One region of the Klebsiella sp. WOUb02 genome, then DNA from elsewhere that is predicted to be linked to it. Evidence: predicted binding sites of a transcription regulator. Region 1 holds the regulator's gene; each other region holds the start of a gene.
What was found. Region 1 encodes Fur, which represses iron uptake genes when iron is present. Its sites were predicted from a motif close to ATAATAATGAGAACNACTATCAA; they were not measured.
Positions count from the first base shown of each region.

Region 2: the regulator Fur is predicted to act here: its motif matches at 1,571-1,593, upstream of ABOC21_RS00510 (TonB-dependent siderophore receptor).
Region 3: the regulator Fur is predicted to act here: its motif matches at 1,231-1,253, upstream of ABOC21_RS29345 (TonB-dependent siderophore receptor).
Region 4: the regulator Fur is predicted to act here: its motif matches at 1,273-1,295, upstream of feoA (ferrous iron transporter A).

Region 1 covers NZ_CP170110.1:2,161,921-2,165,081, forward strand. The annotation lists gene ybfF (esterase) at 1-310, shown strand, start outside; gene ybfE (LexA regulated protein) at 444-737, shown strand; gene fldA (flavodoxin FldA) at 888-1,418, shown strand; gene fur (ferric iron uptake transcriptional regulator) at 1,711-2,163, shown strand; gene chiQ (ChiQ/YbfN family lipoprotein) at 2,243-2,575, opposite strand; gene chiP (chitoporin ChiP) at 2,623-3,161, opposite strand, start outside.
Region 2 covers NZ_CP170104.1:64,838-67,998, forward strand. The annotation lists gene ABOC21_RS00510 (TonB-dependent siderophore receptor) at 1-1,527, opposite strand, end outside; gene ABOC21_RS00515 (FecR family protein) at 1,673-2,662, opposite strand; gene ABOC21_RS00520 (RNA polymerase sigma factor) at 2,652-3,161, opposite strand, start outside.
Region 3 covers NZ_CP170111.1:269,657-272,817, forward strand. The annotation lists gene ABOC21_RS29335 (alpha/beta hydrolase) at 1-554, shown strand, start outside; partial or broken gene tnpA (IS200/IS605 family transposase) at 656-1,083, opposite strand; gene ABOC21_RS29345 (TonB-dependent siderophore receptor) at 1,291-3,161, shown strand, end outside.
Region 4 covers NZ_CP170110.1:4,156,032-4,159,192, forward strand. The annotation lists gene feoB (Fe(2+) transporter permease subunit FeoB) at 1-912, opposite strand, end outside; gene feoA (ferrous iron transporter A) at 942-1,169, opposite strand; gene ABOC21_RS27190 (Tex family protein) at 1,574-3,161, opposite strand, start outside.

The sequences.
Region 1 (3,161 bases):
GGAGGGCGTGATTCAGTTCCTGCTGAAGTCCTTCGTTGACGGCCAGTGGCGGTTTAACGTGCCGGTCCTGTGGGATCAATATAGCCATATCGTTGGCTGGCAGCCGGTTCCCGCCTGGCCGCATCCGGCCCTGTTTATCCCGGGCGGCAACTCACCCTACGTGACCGATGAGTATCGCGACGCGCTGCTGGCTCAGTTCCCTCAGGCCCGCGCGCACGTGATTGCCGGCGCGGGCCATTGGGTCCATGCGGAGAAACCGGAAGCGGTATTGCGCGCCATTCGCCGATATCTCTCCTCTTTAGCGGCATAACTGGCTAAAAACTGCCCGACCGCGCCGCAGAATGCCCGCGGTCGTTGGCGCAGCGGTTCGCCTGATGTATTATGGCGCGCTATCTGTGTCGGCAATGGCCCGACAATTTGTTTCCCCGAAGTCACTCTGAATCATGGCAAAAGAACAAACGGACCGTACGACATTAGATTTGTTCGCAACCGAGCGTCGCCCGGGTAGACCAAAGACCAATCCGCTTTCGCGCGACGAGCAGCTGCGCATCAATAAACGCAACCAGCTTAAACGCGACAAAGTTCGCGGCTTAAGGCGCGTGGAGCTCAAGCTCAACGCTGAAGCGGTTGATGCGCTCAATGAGCTGGCCGATGCCCGCAATATGAACCGCAGCGATCTGATTGAAGAGATGTTGATGAACCAGCTGGCGGCCCTGCATAGCCAGAGTAAAGCCTGAGAAACCGCAAAAACAACACTTTCATGTAGCAGAGTGTGCAGTCGGGCGTGATTGCTGTTTCCGCGCCCTTCCCTGTTCTGCTATGATTGCCGTTATCTGCGGGCATTACGCCACTACCACATCATTAAGTTTCAAGAGGTTATTTTACTCATGGCAATCATCGGCATCTTTTTTGGCAGCGACACCGGCAACACCGAAAATATTGCAAAAATGATCCAAAAGCAGCTTGGTAAAGACGTTGCTGATGTTCACGACATTGCCAAAAGCAGCAAAGAAGACCTGCAGGGTCATGACATTCTGCTGCTGGGCATCCCAACCTGGTACTACGGTGAAGCACAGTGTGACTGGGACGATTTCTTCCCGACGCTGGAAGAGGTCGACTTCAACGGCAAGCTCGTCGCCCTGTTTGGCTGCGGCGACCAGGAAGACTACGCTGAATACTTCTGTGACGCGCTGGGAACCATTCGCGACATCATCGAACCGCGCGGCGCAACCATCGTCGGCCACTGGCCAACGGCGGGCTACCATTTCGAAGCCTCTAAAGGTCTCGCTGATGACGACCATTTCGTCGGTCTGGCTATCGATGAAGACCGTCAGCCTGAGCTGACCAACGAGCGCGTAGAGAAATGGGTTAAGCAGGTTTCTGAAGAACTGCATCTCGAAGAAATCATAAACGCCTGATCGTTAAACGGCGCTATCCTGGGATATCGCCGTATTAATAGGTAAAAGCAATAAAACTAATAGCTACAAGTTTTTAACTTTTAATCACATATCTGTACAATGTCCTCTGATTTAACGAGGAGACGTGACGCAGTTTGTAGCCTGTGCCTCGTTTTTGACAGCATAAAAGGCTCGATGCTTGCGGTTTTCATTTCATCATGGCAGTTCTATAATGAAACGCATTACATCGGGTGATTCTCTGTATTACTTCCGCTAATGGAAGTAGATCGTTTAGCAACAGGACAGATTCCGCATGACTGACAACAATACCGCATTGAAGAAGGCTGGCCTGAAAGTCACACTTCCACGATTAAAAATTCTGGAAGTGCTGCAGGGGCCGGATAACCATCACGTCAGCGCGGAAGATTTATACAAACGCCTGATCGACATGGGTGAAGAGATCGGTCTGGCCACCGTTTACCGCGTACTGAACCAGTTTGATGATGCCGGCATTGTTACCCGCCATAATTTTGAAGGCGGTAAATCCGTTTTCGAACTGACGCAGCAGCATCATCACGATCACCTGATTTGCCTCGATTGCGGCAAAGTGATTGAGTTCAGCGATGACTCCATCGAAGCGCGTCAGCGTGAAATTGCCCACCGTCACGGTATCCGCCTGACCAACCACAGCCTGTACCTGTACGGCCACTGTGCGGAAGGCGATTGCCGCGAAAATGAACACGCGCACGACGCGGTGGAAAAATAGTTTCCCGCCGCGTAAGCAGCAAAAAGCCAACCCGAAGGTTGGCTTTTTTTATGCCCGCAAATAGGAGGTACGAGGGAAATCAGGGCCGGGTATTGTTGCGGCGGATCTCTTTCCAGATCTGGTCGCAGCGGGCTTTCACCGCCTGATCGTTGCCGGTGCGGGTCGCCAGGATACACTGCTGATAATCCAGCACGCGCACGCTTTCCTGCGTGGCGAACTGCTGGTGCTGCTTATCCTCTTTAAGAACGTTCAGCACGCTCTGGCAGGCCTGAACTTTATCCGGATTCCCTTCTGCCGTATTGATGCAGGCGCTGTAGGCGTCCTTCAATTTAGTATCTTCTTTTGGCGCCGGTGACTGCGTACAGGCCACCAGGCCCGATGCCAGCATGGCGATGAGCAATAGCTTTTTCATAATCAACCTCACGGACTGGCGGCAGGCTTACGCCCGCGGCTGCGGCATCAGAAAATAGTGAACGGAGCAATAACCATAAACTTCACGTCGCGCTCATCCTGGAAGATATTGCCGTAGCCGCCGCTCCAGCTAGGAATATCGGAGTGGTTGTCGTACTGGGTGAAGTGGAGCTTGAACAACGTTCCCTTCGCCCGGCCATCCTGCACGGTATACATGGCATCGAGGCTGTAGGCCGACTCTTCCAGACGTTTGTCGGCGTTGTAGTAGGCATCTGGCGTCGCCATTTTGCCCGGCTTCGCATCCCATGCATAAACGTAAGACGCGCCAAACGCCCAGCCCGGCATATTCCAGTTTTTCATGTCATACATGGCGCCGAAGAACACGGCCTTTTCACCGTTGGCGTTGAAGTCGGAGCGGTTATCCCACCACACGTCCAGGCGACCGTTAGAAGATGCGTAGGTTGGGGTCATACGCTGCAGGAAGTAGCCCTGCTGGCCCTCGGCCTTAACCCAGGTGCCTTCCAGACGCAGGTCCAGCACGTCGGCAACCTTGTAGCCAAAGGTCAGCGCCTGCAGCCAGGCGGTGC
Region 2 (3,161 bases), on a different replicon from region 1:
GATCCGAGACAGCGCCAGGTTGGTCGCTACACCGTAAACCGGATTGAGATAATCAATAGACGGTGCCGCACCGTAGTCGCGGATCTGCCGCCATGAGGACTCCTGATAGTCGAATCCGGTAATGGTGGTATGTGAAAAGCGCCCGGTATCAAATTCCGCCTGTAGTTGCAGATCGGACGTTATCCCCCGCAGAGATTCATCAGTGCCCAGCGCATAGCGGGAAATAGTATGCCCGTCGGTGGCCAGCGCAGAAGTCACGACGCTTTTGGTCACTGTGGTCAGATCGAGGTAACGTAGATTATGGCGCACCGTCCATGTGTCGTTAAAACGGTGTTCAAACTGATAGCCCACCGCCGTTTGTGTGCGGCTGAACTCATCATATTCCGGATCGCCATCGTTAAAATTACGGGCGATCTGCCCAGCCGGACTGGACCACAGGCTGCCAACCGTCGGTATAACCCCGTAGTAGCCCCCTTCTGGATCGCGCTGATAGCTCATACTGAGGGTAAAAGACGTATTGACATCGGGTATCCAGGTCAGCGACGGCGCAACGAAAAGCCGCTCTTCTTTAGTGTTAACCACCTGGGTATTCGATTGCCGGCCAAGGGCAATCACCCGGTACAGGAGGGAATTATCGTCGACCAGCGGCCCGGTGGAATCGAGCCCCAACTGCATGCGCTTGTGGCTGCCGTAGAGGAACTCTACCGAGTTCTGCGCTTCGCTGGATGGCGCTTTAGATACCGCATTAACCAGCCCGCCGGGATTCACTCCACCGTACAGTGTCGAGGAAGGCCCCTTGAGAAACTCAATGCGCTCAATGCCGAAGGTTTCAATCTGCGGAATCACGTAGCCGCCCCCGCGCAGCAGACGCAGTCCATCAAGATACTGGTTGCTATCGGTAGGCGATCCAAAGCCACGAATATAGGGCAGATCGTAGCGTGATGCCGATCCGCGCACTTCCGCCGAGACCCCAGCTGAATAGCGAAGCGTCTGGGTCAGGTTCTGTGCCCCCTGCATATCCACTTGATCGCGGGTGATCACGCTAACCGACTGCGGGTTTTTCATCAGCGGCGTGTTGGTTTTTGTCCCCGCGGTGCTGTTGCTGGCAACATAGCCGTTCACCGGCCCGAGCCTGCCGTTAGCCGAGGCTATGACAACTATGGTACTGGCATCAGCAGCCAGCTCCGGCGGCAGCCGATAAATCTGTACGGTACTGTCGTTGCTGAAGGAGTAACCCATCCCGGTGCCGCTCAGCAGAATGGTCAGCGCCTGCTTAACACTCATCCGGCCCTGCACCGGCCTGCCTGTCCCTTCAATCGCCGTGTCTTCAGGGAACACCACGGAAAGACCGGCAATCCTGCCAATCTCATTGACGGCCTGGGTGAGCGGCTTTGCTGGAATAGTAAAACTAAACTGCTGAACCTGAGGTTGCTGTACGGCGGACACCGCCGTACCCGTTGCACCGGTACCTGCCAGCAGTGCAGAGGCTAATACATAGCCAGCGCGACGAACTTTCTTGTTGTTCATTAAAGTGCCCTATATCCGATAAGACGATCGCAATTAAACGGAAATGATATTTATTATCACTACGATCACGCATCAGCAGGTGCACCACTGAACCTGAAAACGAAAATTTTTTTACGGAAAAATCATAAACAACTATAAATCAAGCTTATGGCGTGATTATCACCAGATAACTGGTCACTTTCCGCATGCGAAAGCCGATGCTGGCCTGTAACGAGTCCAGCGCTTTGTCGGTGTCGGCAAGGGATAAACTGCCGGTGACCCGCTGATTCGCCAGCGCAGAATATGGAATCACCACCCGGCCCGGTCGATAGCGCTCCAACTCGCGCATCACATCTCCCAGTCGCGCGCGATAGAAAATATAGCGACCACCGTGCCACGCCATTGCATCCTCAACGTTTACACTGGCCGGGGCAGAAACCCCGTTCGGGCTGAACGCCACCTGTTGCCCGGGTTTAATCATCGTTGGCTGCGGCTGGCCTTTGCTGCTGACGGCTACGCTACCGCGCGCCAGCGTCACCACACCACTGTTCTCCTGCAGGCGCACGTCAAACTGCGTACCCAGTACACGAACGCTGCCCGCGTGGGTATCAACAATAAACGGAGTTTTTGAAGGAACCACATCAAAAAAAGCCCCGCCACGCAGCAGATGAATACGGCGAGCGAACGGGGTGAAATCGACGCCGAAGGCACTATCGGCATCCAACAGCACTTTCGAACCGTCGGCCAGCAGAACCTCGCGCCGCTCACCTTTTGCCGCCACCTGATCGGCAGATAAATTCTGTATCCACGATGGATTTTTCAGCCACAGACCAGTCAGCATCACCAGCATCATGCACAACGCAATGGCCGAGCTAACGCGGCGACGTGTCGCCTTTCGCGTCCGGTTTTTGCCCATCTCCGCCAGATAGCCGGACAGCACATTTGCCTCTTTTTCTGCCAGTTGCTGACCCGGTGCAGCGCTGTCTTGCCAGGCTGACTCAATCGTCTGCCAGGCTTCTTCGTGCGCCGGATGCGCATCACGCCACTTACCGCAGGCGGCCTTCTGACGACGCGACGGAGAGTTTTGCATAGCCAGAAACAAACGACGTGCTTTTGCACGGACTGTAGCATCACCAGAAATCGATTTAATCGACATTTTTCACTCCATTCGCGGATGCGACTTCACATGCGGAAACTGCTCGTGCCATATGCTTTGCCACCGCGCGAGATGATATCCCCATAACACAGGCGATGTCAGAAAAACTGCGGCCGTGAACACGGTTCAGAAGAAAGATATGGCGTGTTTTTTCCGGCAGAGAACCCAGCACCTCTTCGATATGGCGGAAATTCTGCTCGGCGGTAAGGATCTCCTGCGGCGACAGGGGAGGCTCGAAAAACGGGTCTGACAGCACGCCCTTCAAATACGCTTCGCGGGTTTTCTCGGCGCGCAGATGATCGATGGCGGCGTTGCGCGCGCAGCGGCTTAAATAGGCAGCAGAATCTCCTTTCCACTCTACGGCTTTTTCCCACAACCGCAGAAAAATGTCCTGCACCAGATCGCTGGCCGTGCTGCGACAGCCCACTTTGCGGTCTATCTGACGCTCCAGTCGTTTACGTTCGGAAAGATATAATGCTGTGAGATCCTTGCCTTTATC
Region 3 (3,161 bases), on a different replicon from region 1:
CCTATGACTATACGCCAGCAGCAGAAAGCGACAAAACCGATACCCGCAACGGGCGCTTTAGCCGTAAGAGCGGTGGCAGCAGCGACTTCCGCCAGTTATTGGAAACGCGTATTGCGCCAAAAGCGGAAGAGGGGTTGAATATCGATCGGCAGCGACGCGGCTTGTGGGGGCACTCATACGGCGGCCTGTTCGTGCTGGATTCCTGGCTGTCCTCCTCTTACTTCCGGACATACTACAGCGCCAGCCCGTCGTTGGGCAGAGGCAATGATGCTCTGCTGAGCCGTATCACGGCGGTCAGGCCGTCACGATACTGCGCTAAGCGCCTGGAGATAATGGAAGGATCGGCGACACCGGGCGATAACCGGGAAACGCATGCTACCGGAGTGCAGACGAAAATTCATGCAACCCTCGCCACACTAAAAGGTAAAGGCGTCAATGCCGCCTTTTGGGATTTCCCGAACCTGGGACACGGGCCGATGTTCAACGCATCTTTCCGCGGAGTGCTGTTATATATCAGCGGTGAAAAGGTGGGTAACACATCAGGCTGCCATTGAGATACCTAAGGGCTCATAGTAAGTATCCTCCGGCAGAGCCGGAGGCTTTAGGGGGAGCGCCTCAAAGGCGCCGACAAACCATGAGCCGCCCAAGGCGGCTGCTATACGTTCAGTTTCATTTGATCGTATCGTTCGTCTCTCTCTCCTGGTTGCGTATGTATGCCCTGACCGTGGCTTCATCCAAACCAACGGTTGAAACGAAATATCCTCGTGCCCAGAAAACTTCTCCGGTGAAGTTTTTACCTCTGCCGAAGTGTCGTGCTATCGCTATCGCGCTTTTTCCCTTCAGATAGCCGACGACTGTCGATACCGAGTACTTTGGCGGTATGCTGATGCACATGTGGACATGATCACGCATCAGATGCCCCTCCAAAATCTGACAGCCCTTCTGGCTCGCAAGCTCGTGGAATATTTTTCCCAACTCATGCCGCAGCGCACCATATAACCGCTGTTTCCGGCGTTTAGGGATATAAACCACGTGATATTTACAGTCCCATTTCGTATGGCTTAAGCTCTGATAGTCTCTCATCACGAATCCTCATCTCTTGGCGGAGATTTCAGATTCGCGCGACTGACTTAAAGGTCAAACCTTTCGGAGTCCCCCGGCAATGCCGGGGGTTTACCGGATTTAATTAATTTTATGACATTAATCTTCATAATTCATCCATCATTGCAAATGATAATCATTCACACTATTTAAACCTAGATTACATAATGGCAAGAGTTAATCAAAACCATGATAAAAAACAAATATAAAATATCACTCCTGAGTTCACTAATCGCGGGCTGTCTCGCTATACCTTCAGCCATGGCAGATGAAGTCACGCCAGTTCGGAACCTCAAGTTGTCCCAAGGAGCTGATGGCAGTCAGAACAAAAAAACAGTTCTCAACGATGATAAAGAAGCCGCTCAGGAGACCATGGTTGTCACCGCCAGAGAGCAGACCCTGCAGGCACCAGGTGTATCAATCATTGACAGCGAAGCGATTAAAAAACACCCTATCCAGCGTGATGTATCCGAAATCATTCGTACCATGCCAGGTGTGAATCTTACCGGTAACTCCAGCAGCGGTCAGCGCGGCAATAACCGCCAGATCGATATTCGCGGAATGGGGCCAGAAAACACCCTGATTCTCGTGGATGGTATGCCAGTCAGCAGCAGAAATTCGGTGCGTTATGGCTGGCGAGGTGAGCGTGACACACGAGGTGACAGTAACTGGGTTCCCGCGGAAATGATCGACCGCATCGAAGTCATCCGTGGGCCGGCCGCCGCTCTGTATGGTAACGGAGCTATGGGTGGCGTGGTAAATATTATTACCAAACCCTCAAGTAATGAGTGGCATGGCAGCTTTAACACCTATTACAACGTTCCACAACACAAATCCGAAGGTGCAACCAGGCGTTACAATGCCAATCTCAGCGGTGCGTTAACAGACAACCTCACCATGAGACTCTACGGCAACTGGAGCAAAACGCAGGCCGATGCCCAGGACATCAACAGTGGCCACCAAGCAGAACGCACAGGGAAATATGCCGGACAATACCCGGCTGGCCGTGAAGGCGTTATCAATAAAAATATTAACACCGCGCTGCGCTGGGAATTTATGCCCATGCAGGCTCTGGAGCTGGATGCCAGCTACAGTCGTCAGGGCAACCTCTATGCTGGCGACACACAAAACACGAACAGCAGCACTTTAACAAAATCATATTACGGTAAAGAAACCAACGTTATCTACCGTCAGACACTGGCACTGAAATATACCGGGGCCTGGGACAATGGTGTGACCACCAACAACTATATTCAGTTTGAAAAAACGCGTAATAAACGACTGAAAGAGGGATTGTCTGGTGGTGTTGAAGGTATGTTCAGTAGTAATACCGGTTTCTCAACCATCACCCTGAATGACACAAATCTGCATTCTGATGTCAATATTCCATTCGATTTGTGGGTAAATCAGACCCTCACCCTCGGTGCGGAAATGAATCATCAGACGATGAAAGATCCCACCTCGAATACACTTACGACCAGCTCCGAAATCAGTGGTGTATCAAGCTCAGGACGAAGCCAGAGCAGTTCAGCTGATGTATACGGTGTTTATACCGAAGACAATATCGACCTGACTGATTCCACCCGCCTCACTCCCGGACTGCGTTTTAATTACCAGACGATCACCGGAAGTAATATCAGTCCGGCCCTGAATCTCTCACAGGAGCTGGGTGATGATTTCACACTAAAACTGGGCATTGCCCGTGCCTGGAAAGCCCCCAATCTTTATCAGACCAACCCTAACTACCTGTTGTACAGCAGCGGTAATGGCTGTTACGCCAGCTCCGGGAGTTGTTACCTGCAGGGGAACAAGGACCTGAAGGCAGAAACCAGCGTCAATAAAGAAATTGGCATTGAGTTCCATCATGATGATATTCAGGCCGGGCTTACATGGTACCGGAATGATTACCGCAATAAAATTGAAGCCGGATACTCTGCGGATTATTCCAACGGGACCTCAGATATCTATAAATGGGAAAATGTTCCTAAAGCAGTGGTTCAGGGACTGGAAGGAACACTTAATTTCCCAATCAGTGAAACGGTGATGATGAAAAATAACTT
Region 4 (3,161 bases), 2.0 Mb from region 1:
GCCGCCGATGTTGATGGCCAGTAAAAACATCAGATACATGACGAACAGAAAAATGGGCAGCCCAAGCACCCGGTTGAGGATGATTTTATCCATTGCTGCGGTGAAGCGGCTCGGCTCGGCGGTCAGGGTGTTGCTGACGGCATCGCAGATGGCGGCAATGCTCTGGTAGCGGGCATCGGCAATATGCAGCGCCGGATCGTTAATCTCGCTGCCCAGGTTCGCAAGGGCGGCATCGAGCTTATCGGCGGCGTCGCCGGCGTAAGCGCGGCTATAAATATCGCCTTCCAGCATCTGCAGGCCGAGCCAGCAGCGCTGACGCGGCGAAATGTCCCGGGACATGGCCTGCGCCAGCTTTTCCGCCTCGCGCAGCAGCGGCTGCGGATAGTGCACCAGCTCAATCTCTTCATTTTTGTGGTGACGATCGATAGCCATCTTCAGGGCTTCGATACCGCGACCGCGGGTCGACACCAGCGGGATAACCGGGCAGCCAAGGCGGGCGGAGAGGGCGTCGACGTCGATGCGAATTTTCTGCTTTTCGGCGATATCCAGCATATTCAGAGCCACGACGCAGGGGATCCCCAGCTCCAGCAGCTGGAGCGTCAGGTAGAGATTACGCTCAAGGTTTGAGGCATCGACGACGTTAATCAGCAGATCGGCGTCGCCGCTGAGAATATAGTGGCAGGCAATCTGCTCATCCAGTGAGGTTTGCGAGGAGATGGTGGTCAACGAATAGGTGCCGGGCAGGTCAACCAATGTGACCTGATTATCCGTGGTGGTAAAGGCTCCCTCTTTACGCTCAACGGTCACGCCGGCCCAATTACCCACGCGCTGGCGCGCGCCGGTGAGCTGATTAAATAAGGTGGTCTTGCCGGAGTTAGGATTACCAATTAAACCAATGGTTAACTTTTTCATATTTCAGACTCTTATTACCGGGCCGGGCGTTATTGTGCAACCGCTTCCAGTTCTATTAAATCAAGATCCTTTTTACGTAATACCAGGCTCACGCGCCGGGTTTCGATATGAACAGGATCACCAAGCGGCGCCACGCGGACGACGTTAAAAGAGGAGCCAGGCAACATGCCAAGGGATAACAGTTTCTGACGATAAGCCGGGCTTATATCGCGAGAGAAACCGGTAATTTTCCAAGCGCTATCGGGAGTAAATTGCATAGGGCCTACTTGTATATCGCTAACTGAACGAGAGTTCATCGTGAGCAGCGGCTGTGCGGTATCGGGGAGCACAGCCAACGAATAAGAATTGATACTGTAAATAATGATAATGAGAATAGTTTTTATCATCAATACATAACTGGCGTAATAATAGACTTTGTGCGGAAATTCGCTGTTTTATTGATATGACTCAAGGTCTGTGCGATAGGAGTAAATAAATAAAATATTACATTCTGACATTACTGTTTAATTGAGGTTTCATTGGTTAATGAAATGAATATTTAATAAATAGACTTGCGCTCGCCTTTATTAACAGATTATTGGAATTTATCGTGAAGCGTTTACGCAATATTGCTGAGCGATTAGCAGGAGATTGCCCCCCGGAACGGAGGGCAAAGAGAGGGCTAGCGTTTTTTACCCATTGCCGCCGCCAGCGCGTCCATCATGGCGCTATTGCCATTCGACTGCGCTTCACGGCCGCGCGGTTTTGCCGGCGGACGATTGCCCTGCGGGCGCTCGCCGCCGCGGCGCGCGTTGCTCTCGCCGGGCTGTTCATCCAGACGCATCGTCAGGGCAATACGCTTACGCTGCAGGTCAACTTCCATCACCTTAACCTGGACGATATCGCCCGCTTTGACCACGGTATGCGGGTCTTCAACGAACTTATTCGAGAGCGATGATATATGCACCAGGCCGTCCTGGTGTACGCCGATATCGACAAACGCGCCAAAGTTGGTGACGTTGGTAACCGCCCCTTCCAGCACCATGCCCGGCAGCAGATCGTTCATGGTTTCTACGCCGTCAGCGAACTTCGCGGTTTTGAATTCCGGACGCGGATCGCGGCCCGGTTTTTCCAGCTCTTTAATGATGTCGGTCACCGTCGGGACGCCGAATTTCTCATCGGTGAACTCGCCAGGCTTGAGGTTGCGCAGTTCGCTGCTGTTACCCATCAGCTCCTTGAGCGCCTGCTGCGTGGCGGCCAGAATCCGCTCAACGATCGGATAGGCTTCCGGGTGCACGGTGGAGGCATCCAGCGGGTTATCGCCGTGGTTGATGCGCAGGAACCCCGCGCACTGCTCAAAGGCTTTGGGGCCGAGGCGGCTCACCTTCAGCAGCTGCTGGCGGTTCTGGAACTGGCCGTTTTCATCGCGCCAGGCGACGATATTCTGCGCCATCATGCGGGTCAGCCCGGCGACGCGGGTGAGCAGCGGCACGGAGGCGGTATTGAGGTCAACGCCGACGGCGTTCACGCAGTCCTCAACCACCGCATCCAGCCTGCGCGCCAGCTGCGTCTGGCTGACATCGTGCTGGTACTGGCCGACGCCGATAGACTTCGGATCGATCTTCACCAGCTCGGCCAGCGGATCCTGCAGGCGGCGCGCGATAGAGACGGCGCCGCGCAGGGAAACGTCAAGGTCCGGGAACTCCAGCGCCGCCAGCTCGGAGGCCGAATAGACCGACGCTCCCGCTTCGCTGACGATCACCTTCTGCGCGGTGACCTTCGGGAACTGCTGCTGCACGTCGAGGAAGAAGCGTTCGGTTTCGCGCGAGGCGGTGCCGTTACCGATAGCAACCAGCTCAACGTTGTGTTTTTGACACAGTCCGGCAACCGCTACCGCGGCTTTCGCCGCCTGGCCGGTGTGCGGGTAGATGGTGTCGGTGGCGACCAGCTTGCCGGTGCCGTCAACGACCGCCACCTTCACGCCGGTACGCAGGCCCGGATCGAGCCCCATCGTCGCGCGCAGCCCCGCGGGCGCCGCCATCAGCAGGTCGTGCAGGTTGCGCGCAAAGACGTTGATGGCCTCATCTTCCGCGCGTTCGCGTACGGTGCCCATCAGCTCGGTTTCGAGATGCATTAGGACCTTGATGCGCCAGGTCCAGCTCACCACCCCTTTACGCCAGCTATCTGCCGGAGCGTTATTCAGGCGCAGGCCGAGATGGCTGATAATGATCTGCTCGCAGTGGCTCTCTTTCGGCGGCTCGTCGAACTGC